Regions from separate parts of the Arthrobacter pascens genome, predicted to be linked through region 2. Evidence: riboswitches for the same ligand, from Rfam matches in the RefSeq annotation. Region 2 holds a riboswitch; the other holds the start of a gene.
What was found. A riboswitch is a leader RNA that binds a small molecule or an ion and turns the genes downstream of it on or off. The one in region 2 is predicted to bind S-adenosylmethionine.

Region 1: it holds a riboswitch for S-adenosylmethionine, as region 2 does, so the genes downstream of both, QFZ40_RS17345 (cobalamin-independent methionine synthase II family protein) here and QFZ40_RS00420 (DUF1737 domain-containing protein) in region 2, are expected to answer to the same signal.

What each region holds. Positions count from the first base shown of each region.
Region 1 is NZ_JAUSXF010000001.1:3,790,899-3,800,361, reverse strand. It holds gene QFZ40_RS17375 (alpha/beta hydrolase) at 1-571, shown strand, start outside; gene QFZ40_RS17370 (HAD-IIA family hydrolase) at 568-1,398, opposite strand; gene QFZ40_RS17365 (TrmH family RNA methyltransferase) at 1,452-2,126, shown strand; gene fbaA (class II fructose-bisphosphate aldolase) at 2,256-3,275, shown strand; gene QFZ40_RS17355 (DUF3151 domain-containing protein) at 3,277-3,696, shown strand; gene QFZ40_RS17350 (uracil-DNA glycosylase) at 3,797-4,429, opposite strand; gene QFZ40_RS17345 (cobalamin-independent methionine synthase II family protein) at 4,647-5,855, opposite strand; SAM riboswitch class I at 5,865-5,969, opposite strand; gene QFZ40_RS17340 (adenylosuccinate synthase) at 6,273-7,562, shown strand; gene QFZ40_RS17335 (cellulase family glycosylhydrolase) at 7,632-9,463, opposite strand, start outside.
Region 2 is NZ_JAUSXF010000001.1:90,823-100,285, reverse strand. It holds gene cls (cardiolipin synthase) at 1-580, opposite strand, end outside; gene QFZ40_RS00450 (aminodeoxychorismate lyase) at 679-1,620, shown strand; gene QFZ40_RS00445 ((R)-mandelonitrile lyase) at 1,621-2,028, opposite strand; gene QFZ40_RS00440 (TetR/AcrR family transcriptional regulator C-terminal domain-containing protein) at 2,176-2,901, opposite strand; gene QFZ40_RS00435 (hypothetical protein) at 3,191-3,445, shown strand; gene QFZ40_RS00430 (GNAT family N-acetyltransferase) at 3,551-4,207, shown strand; gene QFZ40_RS00425 (acetyl-CoA C-acyltransferase) at 4,204-5,400, shown strand; SAM riboswitch class IV at 5,491-5,605, shown strand; gene QFZ40_RS00420 (DUF1737 domain-containing protein) at 5,619-5,876, shown strand; gene QFZ40_RS00415 (rhodanese-like domain-containing protein) at 5,873-6,283, shown strand; gene QFZ40_RS00410 (O-succinylhomoserine sulfhydrylase) at 6,284-7,492, shown strand; gene QFZ40_RS21590 (hypothetical protein) at 7,521-7,619, opposite strand; gene QFZ40_RS00405 (LysR family transcriptional regulator ArgP) at 7,623-8,525, opposite strand; gene QFZ40_RS00400 (LysE/ArgO family amino acid transporter) at 8,595-9,218, shown strand; gene QFZ40_RS00395 (hypothetical protein) at 9,320-9,463, shown strand, end outside.

The DNA of each region.
Region 1 (9,463 bases), 3.7 Mb from region 2:
GGCGTACAAGCTGCGCGAACTCGCGAACGTGGAGGTCGAGTTCATCCTCCTGGACTCCAGCCCGTACAACAAGAACGACGTCCTTGACCAGAGCTGGTTCGACGGGGTGGTGTTCCTCTACGAAAGCGGAGTCCGCCTCCCCTCGGTGGTGCGGGGCGGGTACGAACTGGGTGAGCGGGTGATCCACAAGGACGAGCGTTCGTGGCGCCAGATCCTGGACCAGAGCATGGAGCAGCTCTCACCTATCGCACCATCCACCCTGCTGATCCAGACCGAGTCCGACTACATTTACCACTTTGACGGCACGGTCTTCAGGGACAAACTCGGAGGGACCCGGATGGCCTTCATCGGGAACCCCCAGGACCAGACGATCGACTACGGAACTGCCCGGGATAAGTGGGCGGTGGCGTTTGGATCCAACATGGTGTCCACGGACCAGCAGACGGTCGGGGCCAGGCCAGCGCACGCCAGCCCCGGATGGAATCCTGGAATTTACAGCCCCGTTGTGGAGCGCCTGCTGAATGAGTACTTCCCCCTGCCCGGCGGCGGAACAAGGGTGACCATCTTCTAGATCTGGCTCTTCAGGTCCGCCACGGAATTGAGGACCTGGTTGGGACGGAACGGGAACGACGCGATCTGCTCGCGCTGGGTAATGCCGGTCAGGACCAGGACGGTGTGCAGGCCGGCTTCCATTCCGGCAATGATGTCCGTGTCCATCCGGTCCCCGATCATGGCCGTGGTTTCGGAGTGCGCGTCGATCTGGTTCATGGCGGACCGGAACATCATCGGATTCGGCTTGCCCACAACGTACGGTTCCCGGCCGGTGGCTTTGGTGATCAGTGCGGCGATGGCACCGGTTGCGGGCATGGGGCCGTCCTTGGACGGTCCAGTGGCGTCGGGGTTGGTGGCGATGAAGCGCGCCCCCGCCAGGATCAGCCGGATGGCCATCGTAATGGCCTCGAACGAATACGTACGCGTCTCGCCGAGCACCACAAAGTCGGGATCCTGGTCGGTGAGGATGAAGCCTGCCTCGTGCAGCGCCGTCGTGAGTCCCGCCTCACCGATCGTGTACGCGCGGTTCCCGGAACCGGAGCCCTGCACCTGGTCCTTCAGGAACTGAGCCGTGGCCAGGGCAGACGTCCAGATGTTCTCCTCGGGGACCTCAAGGCCCGAGGCCCGCAGCCTGGCGGCCAGGTCGCGGGGAGTGAAGATGGAGTTGTTGGTCAGCACCAGGAAACGCTTGGACGTGTCCACCCAACGCTGGATCAGCTCCGCGGCTCCCGGGACAGCCTGGTTTTCATGAACCAGGACGCCGTCCATATCGGTCAGCCAGCACTCGATCTCCTGTCCGCTCCGGTATACCGCCGGCGATCCCTTGACCTGGTCTGTTTTTGCCATGTTTCTCCTCCGCCGGTGATGAACGTACCAAAGGCCCAGTCTAGTGTTGAGGGGTGACCCGCCACCCCCAGAACCCCGACCTGCCCGTTCCCCTACCAGAGGAGGCGCCGGAGCCCAAAGCGGAGGTCGGCGTCGGGCCCTGGGAAGGCGAGCTGCCGGCCGGGGACCATTGGGATCCGGAGCTGCTGGCGGACGGCGACCGGCGCAATGTGGTGGACAAGTACCGCTACTGGAAGCACGATGCCATCGTTGCGGATCTCGATTCCAGGCGGCACAACTTTCATATCGCCATCGAAAACTGGCAGCACGACCTCAACATCGGCACCGTGGTGCGGACTGCCAACGCCTTCCTCGCCAAGGAGGTCCACATCATCGGACGACGCCGGTGGAACAGGCGCGGGGCTATGGTCACCGACCGTTACCAGCACGTCCGGTACCACCCCACAGTGGAGGAGTTTGTGTCCTGGGCGCAGGGGGAGGGGCTGGCCATCATCGGCATCGACATCTTCCCCGACTCGGTGCCCCTTGAAACGTATGAGCTGCCCAAGGACTGCGTGCTGGTCTTCGGCCAGGAGGGTCCCGGCCTGACGCCGGAGGTGCATGAGGCGGCGCTGGCCACCCTCTCCATAGAGCAGTTCGGCAGTACGCGCTCCATCAATGCGGCCTCCGCCGCCGCAATCGCCATGCACGCCTGGGTCCGCCGCCACGTGTTCAACCAGCACATCTAAGCAAGTATTACCCGGACGCGTGACCCGAAACACGGGCGCCCGGCAGAAATGGCTAGGATGGTTCGTAGCCGACGAGGTTCACTCCAGGGTCCACAAAACCCGCAGACGAAATTCACTTTAGGAGTCAGCATGCCCATTGCAACCCCAGAGATCTACTCCGAGATGATCGACCGCGCAAAGACGGGCGGCTTCGCATACCCCGCCGTCAACGTCACGTCCTCGCAGACGCTGAACGCGGCCCTGCGCGGGTTCGCCGACGCCGAGTCCGACGGCATCGTCCAGGTATCCACCGGCGGTGCCGCCTACTGGTCTGGCGCCGCCACCAAGGACATGGTTGCCGGTTCCCTGGGCTTCGCGGCCTTTGCCCGCGAAGTTGCCAAGAACTACAACGTCAACATCGCGCTGCACACCGATCACTGCCCCAAGGACAAGCTGGACGGCTTCGTCCTGCCGCTGCTGGCCGCTTCCGAGGCCGAGGTCAAGGCCGGGCGGAACCCGCTGTTCAACTCCCACATGTGGGACGGTTCCGCCGAGACGCTGCAGGAAAACCTCCGCATCGCCCGTGAACTGCTGGAGCGCACCGCCGCCGCCAAGATCATCCTTGAAGTGGAGATCGGCACCGTCGGCGGCGAGGAAGACGGCGTCGAGAACGCCATCAACGACAAGCTGTACACCACGGTGGAAGATGCCCTTGCCACCGTCGAGGCACTTGGCTCCGGCGAGAACGGCCGCTACATCACCGCGCTCACGTTCGGCAATGTGCACGGCGTGTACAAGCCCGGCGGCGTGAAACTGCGCCCGGAGATCCTGAAGGACATCCAGGCGCAGGTGGGTGCGAAGATTGGCAAGGACAACCCCTTCGATCTCGTCTTCCACGGCGGCTCCGGCTCCTCCGACCAGGAAATCGCCGACGCCGTTTCCTACGGCACCATCAAGATGAACATCGACACCGACACCCAGTACGCCTACACGCGTCCGGTCGTGAACCACATGTTCAAGAACTACGACGGCGTGCTGAAGGTCGACGGGGAGGTCGGCAACAAGAAGCTCTACGATCCCCGCGTCTGGGGCGCCTCAGCCGAAGCCGGCCTGGCCGCCCGCGTGGTCGAGGCAGCCAAGCAGCTCGGATCGCTCGGCAAGACCTTCTAGGATGTCGGACGAGTTCCGTAAGAACCTGATGGGCCCCGAGCCTACGCTCCTGCCTGCCGAGACCGAGGTCTACGAGCAGCTGGAGGCCGGCCAGGAAGCCCTGGACCTCGTGGCCAGGCACCCTACGTCCTCCCTGCTCTGGGCTCTTCTCGCAGAGGAGGCGTGGGCTGAAGGGCGCACCATCGATTCCTACGCCTACTCGCGCGTGGGCTACCACCGTGGATTGGACTCGCTGCGCCGCAATGGCTGGCGCGGGACGGGTCCGATCCCGTGGGAGCACGAACCCAACCGCGGGTTCCTACGGGCCCTCTATTCGCTGGGCCGCGCGTCGGCGGCGATCGGTGAGGCGGACGAGCCGGAGCGCATCGAGAAGTTCCTCAACGACTCGGATCCGGCAGCGAAAGCCGCCATCGAGGCCTGATCGCCTCAACAGCAACGGGCTTAAAGCAACGCGGGGTCACTTCCCGCCCATAATCCTCGGATTATTGGGCGGGAAGTGACCCCGCGTTGTGGTTAAGAAGCTAGCTGGGCTTAGTCAATCCCGTGCGGGCCATGGCGTCGGCATAGGCCACGTGCATTTCCTCGAGGTACTGCTCCTGCCGTGCCGGAGTTCCGGCAAACGCGCGGCCGCACAGGGAACGTACCTTGTAGGTCTTCAAGCCGCGGCGCCAGAGGAGCGGAACCTCGGTCTTTAGCAGCAGGTTGGCCAGGCGGTTGGCCTCAGTGCCGTGCGCCACGATCACGGAAGCACGCGGAACCAGGGCCAGGAACTTCAGCAGCGGCTTGAGGCCGGCGGCGATCTGGTCCGGAGTGAACTTTCCGTTGGGCTCGCCCGGGGTGTGCCAGGGGTGGACGTTCCACGGCATGACGAACTCGGGGCGGAGGCCCAGCTTCCACTGGATGCCCAGCATGCGGGTGGCGGCGTCGTCGTCCCCTGCTGTGATGAAACCCGATTTGTCGGCCTCGCCGATGTTTGAGTACAGGCTGATGATCCGGCACTCGTCCACGTCATGCATGGGATCGACGTACGGGACTTCGCTGTCCGGCCTCACGTCCTGCAGGGAATCGCACAGTTCGTTGACGGCTGCGACGTTGGGTTCGTATCGGCGGCTCAGGAGCTGCTCGCGGAAAGATTCGGGTGCCAGGGCTGTCATGTAGTGCAATGTCTCCTGCGGGGCTCGGCGATGCTGCCAATCCGGAAAAATGGGCGCGTCATGGACGGCAGTTCCCGGGATGGGTTGAAATGTGGTGTGGACCGATTCCTGGTCGGCCTTCTCCAGTTTAGCAAGCCCCGCAAAACGAAACGCCGGGCCGCTGCGCCGGGTTTTGCGGGTCAGGGTAACGAGCCCTTCCGCGGAGTTGGTGGTGTTCTTACCAGAGCCGCGCGGTGGCGCGCCGCGCACCCTCACCCAGGGCCTCAAGCTTGGCCCAGGCAATCTGCGGGTGCACACGGCCTCCCAGTCCGCAGTCGGTGGAGGCGATGACGTTCTCACGTCCCACCAGCTCCGCGAACCGCACGATCCTGTCCGCCACGAGGTCGGGATGCTCCACGACGTTGGTGGCATGGGACACGACGCCGGGAATGATCACCTTGCCCTCGGGCAGCTTAGTGTCCTCCCAGATCCGCCACTCGTGCTCATGGCGGACGTTGGCTGCTTCAAAGGAGTAGCCGCCGGCGTTGATTTGCAGCACGGACCCGATGATGTCCGCGAACGGAATATCCGTCGTGTGAGGTCCATGCCAGGATCCCCAGCAGACGTGCAGCCGGATCCGGTCCCTGGGCAAGTCGCGCAGCGCCCAGTTCGTGGCCTCGACGCGCAGCTGGATGAACCTCAGGTAGTCCTGCAGCGCTGGTTCAGGGTTGATCTGGTCCCAGCTTTCCGCGAGCGACGGGTCGTCCAACTGGACGGTCAGGCCGGCGTCGATGATGGCCTTGTATTCCTCCCGCATGGCATCAGCGCAGGCATAGAGGAGCTCCTCATCAGAGGCGTAGTACTCGTTGGCCACCCTGGCGCACGAACCGGGGGACAGCGAAGCCACGAAGCCTTCAGTCAGGCCGGCTGCAGCCAGGCCCTTCTTCAGGTTCGTAACATCAGATGCCACCAGGTCCTGTCCGGTGTATGTCAGGGGCCCGGTGATCTTCGGCTGGGAGACGCTCTTGCGGTGCGTCAGGATCCCTGAGGACGGATCGGTGTAGGCGTCGTTGAAAGCCAGCCGGTCACGGCGATCGGGAAATGAGGTCAGCACAATATGACCCGGAGTAGAGCGATGCACCACCGGGTCCTTCCAGCGGTCCACATCCGTTGGTTCCAGGCCGCCAAGCCTGGCGAAGGAGTAGTTCCACCAGGCCCCGTAATCAACCGAAGTGGACATGGTGTGCCCGTATTCGCCGTCATTCGGGATATTCAGCCCGACATCCTTCTGCCGCTGGACGACACCCGCCACCGATGCTTCCAGCAACTCAAGGAATTCGGGAGTAATGCCGTCTGTTTCCTTAGCGGCGTTGGCGGCGATGAGCTCAGGTGTGCGGGGCAGGGAGCCTGCATGCGTGGCCCGGATGTGGTCAGTGTTGAGGGACATGGATCATTCCTTCCATCGGTCCTGGCAGTAGCACCTGCAGGCAGGATTGTCCCTGCACCTCCGCGGTTGCTGCGGCGTCTACGAGCCAGGTCTCTCGGCCGCTCCGGATGGGTACTCTCACTTAATGGCATCGCGCGGATGAGGGCAAGCCTTTGCCGGATTGTTTCACGGGATGGCGGCAGGTGGCGTGCCGGCAACGCGGAGCCGCGTCGCCGAACAAGTGGAGAAACCCCCGCATCCGCTAAACTTGGCTGGTAAGAGCCCCGAACTCTTGCCTGGCAGGCCACCGAAGCTGTTCCGCCAGACTGAAGCCGTCGGGGCATTCTCATGAACGGTGCCGACTTCCGGCATCCGCCCCTGGTGATTCAGGCAGGGCTGGACAACGGGATGCGGCCCGAACGAATGGGGGAGGATCCCATGCCAGCAATCGTGATCGTCGGAGCCCAATGGGGCGACGAAGGCAAAGGTAAGGCTACTGACCTGCTCGGCCACCGCGTCGACTACGTCGTTAAGCCCAACGGCGGCAACAACGCCGGGCACACCGTCGTCGTAGGCGGTGAGAAGTATGAGCTCAAGCTCCTTCCGGCCGGCATCCTCAGCCCCAACGCTATTCCGATCATCGGAAACGGCTGCGTGGTGAACCTGGAGGCACTCTTCCAGGAGATCGACGGCCTTGAGGCCCGTGGCGCCGACACGTCCAGGCTCCGTGTCTCCGCCAACGCCCACCTGGTCGCGCCCTATCACCAGGTGCTGGATAAGGTCACCGAGCGGTTCCTCGGCAGCCGCGCCATCGGCACCACCGGCCGCGGCATCGGCCCGGCATATATGGACAAGGTGGCCCGCCTGGGCATCCGGGTCCAGGACGTGTTCGATGAGTCCATCCTCCGCCAGAAGGTCGAGGGATCGCTGCGGCAGAAGAATGAGCTCCTGGTCAAGGTCTACAACCGCCGCGACATCGAGGTGGAGGAGATCGTTGCCTACTTCCTGTCCTTTGCAGAGCGCCTCCGCCCGCTGGTCATCGACAGCACCCTGGTGCTGAACAAGGCGCTGGATGAGGGCAAAGTGGTGCTGATGGAGGGTGGCCAGGCCACGTTCCTGGACGTTGACCACGGCACCTACCCGTTCGTGACATCCTCCAACCCCACAGCGGGCGGTGCCTCGGTAGGCTCCGGCATCGGACCCACTCGAATCTCACGTTCCATCGGCATCATCAAGGCGTACACCACCCGCGTCGGCGCCGGACCGTTCCCCACGGAGCTGTTCGATGAGATGGGTGTCTACCTCCAGAAGACCGGCGGCGAGTTCGGCGTCAACACCGGCCGTCCTCGGCGTTGCGGCTGGTACGACGCCGTCCTGGCCCGCCATGCTGCCCGGGTCAACGGTTTCACCGACTACTTCGTCACCAAGCTGGACGTCCTCACCGGCATCGAACAGATCCCGGTGTGCGTGGCCTACGACGTCGACGGCGTCCGGCACGACGAAATGCCCATGACCCAGACGGAATTCCACCACGCGAAGCCCATCTTTGAATACTTCGAAGGCTGGACCGAGGACATCACTGCGGCGCGCACCCTGGAGGACCTCCCGGAGAATGCACGCAACTACGTCCTGGCCCTGGAAAAGCTCTCCGGCACACGCTTCTCCGCCATCGGTGTGGGCCCGGACCGGGACCAGACCATCGTGGTCAACGACCTCATCAAGGACTAATGCCAACAGAAGTACGACGCCGGCGGGTCACCTTGAAAGGTGGCCCGCCGGCGCCGGGCAGGTTGCCGCCTAGGCGGAGGTTCCGGTCACGGTCGTGCCGGTCTTGGTGATCGTATAGTCGATCGTGCCGCCACCCCAGAAGTGTAAGGTGAGGGTGACGGGCTCGTCGTCCCTGACCACGTTGAAGAAATCCGGGGTAAGGCTGATTGCGCCCGCATCATAGTCGGGCCGGTAGGCCGCCCAGAACTCCTTGAAGGCAGTCCAGTCGTTGGGCCCGGCATTGGTGCCGTCGGCGTACTTGGCCTCCATCGTGGCGAGCTGGTCGCCCAAGAACCGGGTCGGGATCGCGAACGAGTCCGTGGCCCCGGATGCGTCCGAGAGCTGCGGAGTGTCGTAGGTGATGATGTGGATCCGCCACGGCAGACCGTCCGAGAAGCGGGCCTCGATCGTCGTGTTGGTGCCGTAGGCGCGGTCGCCCGCGAGGCGGGTGAGCGCGGCGGCGGTGAGGGTGAGCGTGTCGCCCGTCACGGTGTAGTCGGCGCCCTCGGCCAGTGCCGTGTCCCCGTGCCACAGACCCTTGAACTCGAGGCCGTTGCGGTTGAGCGTCAGCGACTCGTCCGCGATGGTCCCGGCCTTCTCGAGGTAGATCGAGTCGAACGAGGCGGTGCCCGAACGCGTCGTCATCCCCGACTCCATGTACGAGCGAAGGAGCGGGTCGCGCCATTCGAGGGTGTTGCGGTTGAGGTACGAGCCGGCGTCCCACAGCATCAAGGTCAACTTCTGCTCCCGGGCCTCGTACATGGTGGCCTCGAAGAACTTCAGCAGCTCGCCGTACTGCTGGGACTGGGGGACGCCAGGGCGCGTGTAGTCATAGCCGAGGACGCCCCACTCCCCGACGATGACCGGGATGTCGTTGTCGAGGAACGTGTCGTTCACGCGCTGGAAGGTGTCCTTGAGGTCCTGCTGGGTCGCCTCGTCGTAGGTGGTGAACCCGGCGATGTTGACGCTGAAGGGCCAGAACCCGTAGAAGTGGACGGTCGCGGCAATCATCGGGTCGTCAAGGGAGTCGATGGTGGCCTTGAGCGCGTCAAGGTGGGGCTGCTCGGAGTTGGTGACCCACGTCGGCAGCACCAGGAGCCGGTCCTCGTTGTTCCCGCCGGTGGAGCGGACGGCCTCGTGGAAGGCGACGTTGAGCGTGGCGGTGTGGGCGTCCTTGTTGGCCTCGTCACTGGGGAACTGCGGTTCGTTGATGCTCTCGAAGGACAGCTCCGACGGGTAGTACTTGAACCGCTCGGCGATCTGGGTCCACATCGCCTTGAACTTCGCCAACACGTTCTCGCGGTCGTCCGGCAGCAGCTTGGTCCACATCTGGTCGTGCTGGTTGACCATCACTTGGAGGTCGTTAGCGATCGCCCAGTCCACGACCTGCGCGACGCGGTCGAGCCAGGCCGGGTCGATCGTGTAGTCCGGTCCCGGACCGGTGTGCTCGTCCCAGGACACCGGAAGGCGGATCGACTTGTAGCCGTTGGCCTTGATGGTCCGGAGGAGTTCCTCGGTGATCAGCGGGTTGCCCCAGGCGGTCTCACCGCCCAGCGCGTCCAGGGTGTTGCCAAGGTTCCAGCCCGGCTGCATGGCCGCGACCTGCTCCATGGCGCTGAGCGGGGTGGTCGGCTCGCAGAGGCGGCCGTTGAGGCGGAACCCGGTCGGGTCGGTGTTCGCACCCGACCACGAACCGGTGAACCCGAACGACGTCGAACCGCCGGTCGCGAGCGCGGCGTTGTAGCCCCGGCCGCTGGCCTTGGCCGATCCGGCCCTGCTCTTGTCCTTCGCGTTCCACATGTCGGTGACGCTCTGGCCGTCGGGCCAGGTCCACTCGAGGTCCCAGTTTTTGATTGGCTCGC
Region 2 (9,463 bases):
GGTAGCCCTTGATCCGGAGCGTGCCGATGTGGTCGAACAGGACACGCACCTCCACACCGCGTTCCGCCGCCTCCTCCATGGCGGTCAGCAGATCGTCCGTGATGTGGTCCGTGCTCATGATGTAGAACTCGGCGTTGACGAATGTCCTGGCCTTGCGCACGGCCTCGGTCATGGCCAGGATCGAGTCGGGATAGCCGGGGATGAGTTCCACGGAGTTGCCGTCCACCATCGGAAGGGACCCCAGCCTGCGGTTCAGTTCCGCGGCGGACGTCACCCACTCCGGTCCCGGGTATCCGCTTTCGGCGTCAGAGAGTGAGGAGATGCCGGCCCGCACCCTTTCATTGACCTGCTCCTGCTGCTGGCGGCGGCGGCTGGAGAGCTTGAAGTTGCCGAACAGCAGGAAAAGGGCCAGGCCGAGGAACGGCACGAAGAAGATGCCCAGCAGCCACGCCATTGCGGTGGTGGGGCGCCTGTTGCCGGGAATGATGCCTACCGCCAGGACCCTGATCACGAGGTCCGCGACACTGAGCAGCACCACAAGCCACGCCGGTGACGTGCCCGCAAGCGAAAATGGCCACAACACTCGAACAACCCCCGGATTGAGCGTGCCCTGCGGACGGTTTCCAGCCAGGGCAGTGACCACAGCTTATCGGCGGCGGGCCGGACTAAGCTGGATCCATGACTTCTCCTGCCCCTGTCGTGCTCGTTTTCCTTGATCCCGCGTTCCCGAACGGCCGGCTGGCGGATGCCTCCAAGCCGCAGCTGATGGCCACGGACCAGGGGGCCATCAGGGGTGACGGCGTCTTCGAATCGATGCTCGCGGTGGGCGGGTCCGTGCGTAAGCTCCAGGCACACCTTGACCGCCTGGACAGCTCGGCGCTGGCCCTCGACCTGGAGAATCCGGGGCAGGACCGTTGGCGCAAGGCCATCGAAACCGGTGTCGCGGAGCACCGGATGCAGCACCCCGCCCCTTCCCCTGCCGATGATGAGCTGGTGGTGAAGCTGGTGGTAACCCGTGGAGTGGAAGGAGCCGGCTCCCCCACCTGCTGGGTCCAGGTTTCCCCGGTCGGTGCTGCAGGACGCCGGCAGCGCGAGACGGGCATCGACGTTATCCTCCTGGACCGTGGTCATGACAGTGGGGTGGCTGAGCGGGCCCCCTGGCTGCTGATGGGCGCCAAGACCCTTTCCTATGCCGTGAACATGGCCGCCTTGCGGTACGCGCACAAGCAGGGCGCTGACGATGTCATCTTCACCTCATCCGACGGCAGGGTCCTGGAAGGTCCTACCTCGACAGTCCTGCTCGCCCACCTGGAAACGTCCGACGACGGCGCCGGCGGCAACCGCACGACGCGGCGGCTGGTCACGCCCCGGCTGGACAGCGGTATCCTCCCCGGAACGTCCCAGGGGGCTTTGTTCAATGCTGCAAGGGCCGCCGGCTGGGAACTCGGCTACGGTCCGCTGGAACCGCAGGACCTGCTGGAGGCCGACGCCGTGTGGCTGATTTCCAGCATCCGCCTGCTGGCGCCGGTCAACCACATCGACGGCAAGGAAATCGGCACGCCAGCCATCCAAAAGCAGCTGACCGCGGAACTGAACGAACTGTTCGCAGGGATCCAGTAGCTACTGCCCCTTCGGGTATTCAGCCTCGGTGACGTGGTCACCCCACGCAGTTTCCGGTCCTTCCTGACCGTCGCCCAGTGCTTCCCACATGGCCAGGTGGCTCATGAAATGGTCCGGCGCTGCACCGTGCCAGTGCTCCTCGCCCGGAGGCGTATAGATGGTGTCGCCGGGGCGCAGTTCAATGATTTCGCCGCCGCGTGCCTGCACCAGGCCGCGGCCGTCCGTCACATGCAGGGTCTGGCCATTCGCATGGGAGTGCCACGCCGTGTGGGCTCCCGGGGCGAACCGGACCATATTCACGCGCAGCTGCGAGGGTTCCTCGCCTCTGGCGATGACATCGAACCAGACTTCGCCGGCAAACATGTGGGCCGGTCCCTTGTTGCTGGCCGGCTTAGGCAGGATTTCCAAGGTTACTTCCTTAGGATGGTGCGGATCAGGTAGCCGCATCAAGGCTAGGACCTGTGAGGCTCCTGAGGGAGGCCCTGCCAGTACCTGAGCTGCCCTGCACTGTCCGTCTTGGACGGAGCAGACTGCAGGGCAGCAAAGGCGGCCGGTTCACTCCGCCTTTGGCCTGCTCACGGCCGGTTCCGGCCGCGGCGGGAGCCGGGCCGCCAGGCCTGAGAGCAGGATATCGATCCCCTGGTCCAGTTCGGCTGCGCCGTCGTAGTTTGCAAGGACGGGTCCCAGCGCACGGAGCTGTGGAAAGTCCTTCGGCGGGAGACGGTGCAGGCCGAGGCGGAGAAGTGCTTCGTTTTCGTCCGGATCCACGATGAATTCCTGGAGCTCGTTGAGGATGTGCCCGTAGAGGAAACCGTAGTAGGCCCGGTACACGTGGAGTGCATCGGCGGGTGCAAACCCGGCGTCGATCAGCAGCGAGAGGATCCGTTCAAGGGGCCGCAGCGTACCCAAAGGGCGCAGCCCCAGCGGCGTGGAAAGCGGTCTGGTCACCAGCAAAGGCACCACGTTGGGGTGCCGCAGGGCCAGCAGGCGCAGGTCGTGGGCAATGTGGCGAAGCTGGGCCTGCCAGTCCGGGTCCCTGGGATGGATGGACAGTTCGTCGAAGACCAGTTCCGACACTCCGTCCAGCAGGCCGGCACGGTTGGCCGCGTAGCGGTACAGGCTCATGGGGTCCCGGTTCAGCCGCTGCCCCAGACGCCGCATTGTCAGGGCGTCAAGGCCTTCGGCGTCCACCAGCTCCAATGCCGCAGTCAGCACCACATGCCTGCTGAGCCGAGTCTTCTGAGGAGCTGACCCGGCATCGGAATTCTTTGGCGAGGGCATGTCAATCCGTCCTGTTGAAGGCGCCTCTGCACGTCAGAACAAAGGAGGACCCTTGTCTATTTCGTAGTCTACGAGTAAAGTCTACAACGTAGAGAAGGTGTTGACACGGGTTTCAGAAGAGGGACCGAGTTACCGGCCAGGGATTCACCAGCCGGACCACCATCCCGGTGGGGCCACAGGTACTGAACGGCCCCGTGTAACATCCTTGGATGCCCCGTGCATGGCGTCCAGGCTCAGCTGCTGTAGCCGAACGGCGGCACACAACGCACCCGGCGAAAGTGAGCCTCCCATGGCGCATTCGCAGTTCGACAAGTTCCTCCAAGAAGCAACCCAGTGTGACCGCGAGTCTGATTCCACATTGGACCGCGACCCCCTGTACGGCCTCTACACCAGCTGGTGCCTGCTCAACCAGCGGGCCCCCCGCACGGAATCGGCATTCTGGGCCGCAATGCAAAAGCGCATCGATCCCGGCACGAACGGGTTGCGCATGAAGGGGCCGGCTGCTGCCGACTACATCCTCGCCAGCTATCCCGGCCTGGTCTAGCGGAGCGGAACATCCACTGCCCGACGCAAACGCCACGACAGCGGGCTGGCACACGACAGAGGGCGGGCTGGTGCCCGCCCTCCGTCGTCCCGATAGGGTGGAACCATGACTCAATCCGCCGGCCGGATACCATCTTCCAGCACGGGTACCAGAGCGAATGCGTCCAGGATGACGCCCGGCAGACCGTCCTCTCAGCTGGCTCACGGCATCCACGTGCGGCTGCTCGAGCGGGACGATGCAGCCCGCTTGAGCGAGGCCTATGTCCGGAACCGGGAACATCTGGCTCCTTGGGAGCCTGCCCGGGACGAGGAATTCTTCACCCCCTGGCACCAACTGACCATCATCCACAGCAAACTCGCCCAGCATGCCGCCGGGCAGGAGATGCCGTGGATCCTTCTGGCCGGCGAACGCATCATCGGCGCCATCACGCTGACAGGCATTGTCCGCGGGCCGTTCCTCAGCGCCAACCTCGGGTACTGGGTGGACCAGGACGTCACTGGCCAGGGAATCGGATCCGCAGCGGTGAAGTTCGCCGTGGATTATGCCCGAGAGGACCTGGGCCTTCACCGGGTGCAGGCCGCCACCCTGATTCACAACCGGGCATCACGGAAAATACTTCAGCACAACGGCTTCCAGGAAATCGGTGTGGCACCGAACTACCTGAAAATCGCCGGCAGCTGGCAGGACCACCTTCTCCACCAGGTCATCCTCCACGAAGCCCAGGCCACTGCCAGCGGCGCACCGAAAGGCACTCCGTCATGAACAACGACGCCCGTACTGCCGTCATCCTCGGCGGCGCCCGTACTCCGTTCGGGCGCTTCCGCGGCAGCCTCGCCCCGCTGGCGTCCACCGAGCTGGGCGCACATGCCATCCGCCATGCGCTGGAGCGGACCGGCGTGGCCGCTGGACAGGTCCAGGCCGTGATCGTTGGCCAGGTCATCCAGGCTGGTGCGGGCCAGGGTCCGGCACGCCAGTCAAGCCTCGCCGCCGGCATCGGCTGGGATGTTCCCACGGTCACCATCAATAAGCTCTGCCTCTCCGGGCTCACGGCCGTGATTGATGCTGCCCGGATGATCCGGGCGGGCGAAGCTGATTTCATCGTCGCAGCAGGCCAGGAGTCCATGAGCAACGCCCCGCACCTGCTCCGCGGGCTGCGCACCGGGGTGGCCATAGGCGATGCCCCGCTGGTGGATTCGCTGAACGGGGACGCCCTGCAGGATCCCGTTTCCGGTGTGCTGCAGGGCGCGGCGACCGATGCGGGCAACGCCGAGCGGGGGATCAGCCGGGCGGGGCAGGACGAGGTTGCCGCGCGGTCCCACCAGCGCTCCGAGGCCGCACGGTCCGCCGGGTTCCTGGCTGAGGAGATAGCACCCGTGGGGATTCCGCAGCGGCGGGGTCCGGCGCTGGTTGTGGATTCCGATGAGGGCATCAGGCCCGGAACGACGCCGGAAGCGCTGGCAGCGCTCAAACCTGCGTTCTCCACGGCTGAGTCGGCCACCATCACCGCAGGTTCTGCCTCTCCGCTCTCCGACGGCGCCGCCGCCGTCGTGGTTGCCAGTAAGGCGGCAGCCCAGCGGGCCGGACTCAGCTGGATTGCCGAGATCGGCAGCCACGGCCAGACCGCCGGCCCTGACGCTTCGCTGCACTCCCAGCCATCACGGGCCATCGAACAGGCACTCAAGCTTGAAGGGCTCGAGGTGACGGACCTGGATCTCATCGAGATCAACGAGGCGTTTGCGTCGGTCATCATCCAGTCAGCGAAAGACCTGGGAATTCCGACGGGCCGGATCAACGCCGAGGGCGGCGCGATCGCCCTGGGCCATCCCGTCGGCGCCTCCGGGGCCCGGCTGGTGCTCCATCAGGCGCTGGCACTCAAGCGCCGCGGCGGCGGCACCGGAGTGGTAGCCCTCTGTGGCGGCGGCGGTCAGGGGGAAGCCCTCATCCTCAAGGCCTGACCCGGCCCTCGTTGCACCCGTGACGGTTGGTTACGGAACATGACGACGACGGCGGTGCGGGGCGGCGTGCCAAGTGTTACGTTTTTGAGCAGTAATGAGAACCGGCGCCAAGCCCTGACTGGCCGGTCGGCAACCCTCCCTTTCGCGGCGGGGTGCCTCAGGTGAATACTCGGCATATCGACCATTCGAGCTGCAAGCGTGAAAGAAGGAGATCCCTCGTGTCTGAGGCACCTGCCCCTGAAGAAAAGCTGTCCTACCGACTGATCACCGGGCCGGACGACCGTGCCTTCTGCGAACGGATCTCCAGCGCCCTGGGCGAAGGCTACGTGCTGCACGGCAGCCCGGCCGCAACCTTCAACGGCAGCAGCGTTATCGTTGCACAGGCCCTGATCCTCCCGGCGGCCATCGCCAGTGCGGATGCCGCCGTCGCCACCGCCGTAGAAGACCTCGAGTTCGAGGGCGAGGGCCACGCATGAGCTATGCAGGAGACCTCACGCCGCACGAAGCCTGGGCCAAGCTGCAGGAAGGTGCAATCCTCGTCGACGTCCGCACGGAAGGCGAATGGGCGCACATCGGCATCCCTGACACCAGGGCAACGGACAACGATCCCCTCTTCATCCAATGGACTTTCCCGGGCGGGATACCCAACCCGGAATTCATCAGGGAGCTCACCCAGCAGGCGCCGGAGGACACCACCACCGAACTGGTCTTCCTGTGCCGCTCCGGCGCCCGATCCGTGGCCGCCGCCATTGCAGCCACCCAGGCCGGCTTCACGTCCTATAACGTCCTGGAGGGCTTCGAAGGCGATCCCGACCGCTACGGCGAGCGCACCATCAACGGCTGGAAGAACCGCGGCCTGCCGACCAACCTGGGAAAGAACTAAGTGACCTTCAACGAAGATGCCTCCAGCTGGAGCCCTGACACCCAGGCAGTCCGTGGCGGCCTTGACCGCACCAACTTCCAGGAAACCACCGAGCCGGTCTTCCTGAACTCGGGGTTCGTCTACGAATCCGCTGCCGCCGCCGAGCGCGCCTTCACCGGCGAGGACGAGCGGTTTGTCTACTCCCGCTACGGCAACCCCTCAGTGGCCACGTTCCAGGAACGGCTCCGGCTCCTGGAAGGCACCGAAGCGTGCTTTGCGACGGCGTCCGGAATGTCCGCCGTCTTTACCGCCCTGGGTGCCCTGCTGGCTGCGGGAGACAGGGTAGTTGCGGCCCGCTCGCTGTTCGGTTCCTGTTTCGTGATCCTGAACGACATCCTGCCGCGCTGGGGCGTGGAGACCGTCTTCGTTGACGGGCCGGACCTGGACCAGTGGCGTGCAGCCCTGTCGGAGCCCACCACTGCAGTCTTCTTCGAATCCCCGTCCAACCCCATGCAGGAAATCGTGGATATCGCCGCGGTCAGTGAACTGGCGCACGCCGCCGGTGCGACCGTCGTCGTCGACAACGTTTTTGCCACCCCGCTGCTGCAGCGCTGCGGCCAGCTGGGCGCCGACGTCGTTGTCTATTCCGGCACGAAGCACATCGACGGGCAGGGCCGCGTCATGGGCGGGGCCATCCTGGGCACCAAGGAATTCATCGAGGGCCCGGTCAAGCAGCTCATGCGGCACACCGGACCGTCCCTGTCCGCCTTCAACGCGTGGGTCCTCACCAAGGGACTGGAGACGATGGCGCTGCGCGTCAACCACTCCTCCGCCACGGCGCTGCGGCTGGCCGAGTGGCTGGAACAGCAGCCCGCCGTGAGCTGGGTCAGGTACCCCCTGCTGAAATCGCACCCGCAGTACGAGCTCGCGGCCAAGCAGATGAAGGCCGGCGGCACTGTGCTCACCCTGGAACTTGCGACGACGGGCGCCCGCTCCGGCAAGGACGCCGCCTTCGCGCTGCTGGATGCGCTGCGGATCATCGACATCTCCAACAACCTTGGCGATGCGAAATCCCTCATCACCCACCCGGCTACCACCACGCACCGCGCCATGGGACCCGAAGGCCGCGCTGCCATTGGCCTGACTGACGGCGTGGTGCGCCTGTCCGTGGGCCTTGAAGACGCGGACGACCTGATCAGGGATCTGGAACAGGCGCTGAAGCAGGTCTGAGCAGCCCACCTCGGTGGCGGTACGCCTGTCAGTTGGTACCTTCCCCCGCCTGAAATTCGAGCTGTACGGCCACTTCGTCCCCGGCACTGATGCCTGCGGCGCTCCTGACTGCTTTCCTGACAGGCAGAGGTCAGGCGCCAGGCTGGCGGAGCTCCCGTGACGCCGTCCCCCGGACCGCGGCGGAAAGCTGGTTAAGCAGTGGTGAGTCGATCTTCCACCGCTGCCAATACAACGCCACATCCACCGGATCGGCAGGGGCCAGCTCCACGAGCTCCGCGTTTAGGATGCCGGCCCGGCACTCCTGTTCGGGCAACAATCCCCACCCCAGTGCCAGCCGGATCGCCTGCGCAAACTCGGCCGACGACGGCACAAAGTTCCGCGGCGCGGAAATTCCCGCCCCGGTCAGCTTGCGGAAAAACCCCTCCTGCAGGTCGTCCTTGCGGTCAAAGTCGATGACGGGGGCCAAGCTGCCTTCCCTGAGGTCCGGCCCGTCCGGCCACCAGCGGCGCATGTAGCCGGGGCTGGCCACGGCCCGGTACCTCAGGACGCCGAGTGGTTCCACGCTGCACCCCTGGACCGGTTCGGGAGTTGCCGTTACCGCAGCCATCACCGTCCCGGTGCGCAGGAGCTGCGTGGAATGCTGCTCGTCCTCTCTGTGGAGCTCGAAGCACGCGCCAAGCTCGGGCGGAAGGCTGGCCAGTGCCGGCAGGAACCAGGTGGAGAGCGAATCCGCGTTCACCACCAGGGGAATCGGGGCTGCCGGCCCGGATCCGCTGTCCCCGAGTTCCCGCATGGCATCCCACTCCAATTGCCGGACCTGCCGGGCGAACCGCAGGACCGCCTCGCCGGCAGGCGTGGGCCGGACGGGATTGGTGCGCTGCAGCAGGATCTGTCCCGCCGCATCCTCCATCGCCTTCAGCCGCTGGGAAATGGCCGACGGAGTGACGACCAATTTGCGAGCCGCAGCTTCCAACGTCCCTTCCTCCATGACGGCGGCGAAGGTCCGGAGCTGCTCAAACTGGAGTGCTGGCATTAGCTTTCCTTAGGTATCGTAAAAATGTTTAGCTAGCTTAACTATACGAGCCGCTTTACGTTGGAGGATATGGATCTGACTCAACTTCTCGCGCCTGCACTCCTCGGGTTCGGCACCGGGCTGGCCCTCATCGTCGCTATCGGCAGCCAGAACGCGTTTGTCCTCCGGCAGGGCATCAGGGGCGAGCATGTGGTCGCCGTCGTCCTGGTCTGCAGCGTCTCCGACGCCCTGCTCATCATCGCGGGCATTGCCGGAATCGGGACCCTCATCAAAGCCAGTCCTGTGGTGGTGGAGGTGGCACGGTATGCCGGAGCCGCGTTCCTGGTGGGTTACGGCGTCATGGCTGCCAGGCGGGCGATTCGCCCCGGGTCCCTCACGGCATCCGGCGGACCGAATGCCCTCAGCGCCGGTGCAGCGCTCACTACAGTGCTGGCCCTGACGTGGCTCAATCCGCACGTCTACCTGGACACCGTGCTGCTGCTCGGGTCAGTTGCCAATCAGCAGGCGCAGGACTTGCGATGGTGGTTCGGGGCCGGGGCCATCGTCGCCAGCGCCGCCTGGTTTAGTGCGCTGGGATTCGGGGCACGAAGCCTGCGTCCGTTCTTCGCACGGGCGTCGTCCTGGCGCATACTTGACGGCCTCATCGCCGTCGTGATGCTGGTGTTGGGGGTGCGCCTGGCCGCGGGTGCCTGACCGGTGGTTCCCCTGTTGACCTCAGCGGTACGTCGGCGTAGCTTCATGGTCACAACCGCGATGTCGCTGGGCCAACGCATCCTCAGGAACGGGAGTGAGCCATGACCGCGAAGCGGGCAACGAAGGGCAACCGGCCTTATCGACAGGCCGGAGCGGTCATCGTGGCGGCAGGCTGCTGCTGGGGAGTAGGGATTTCGTTTGTGGGAATGGTGCATGCCACCAAGGACCCGGCAGCCAGGCTGGCG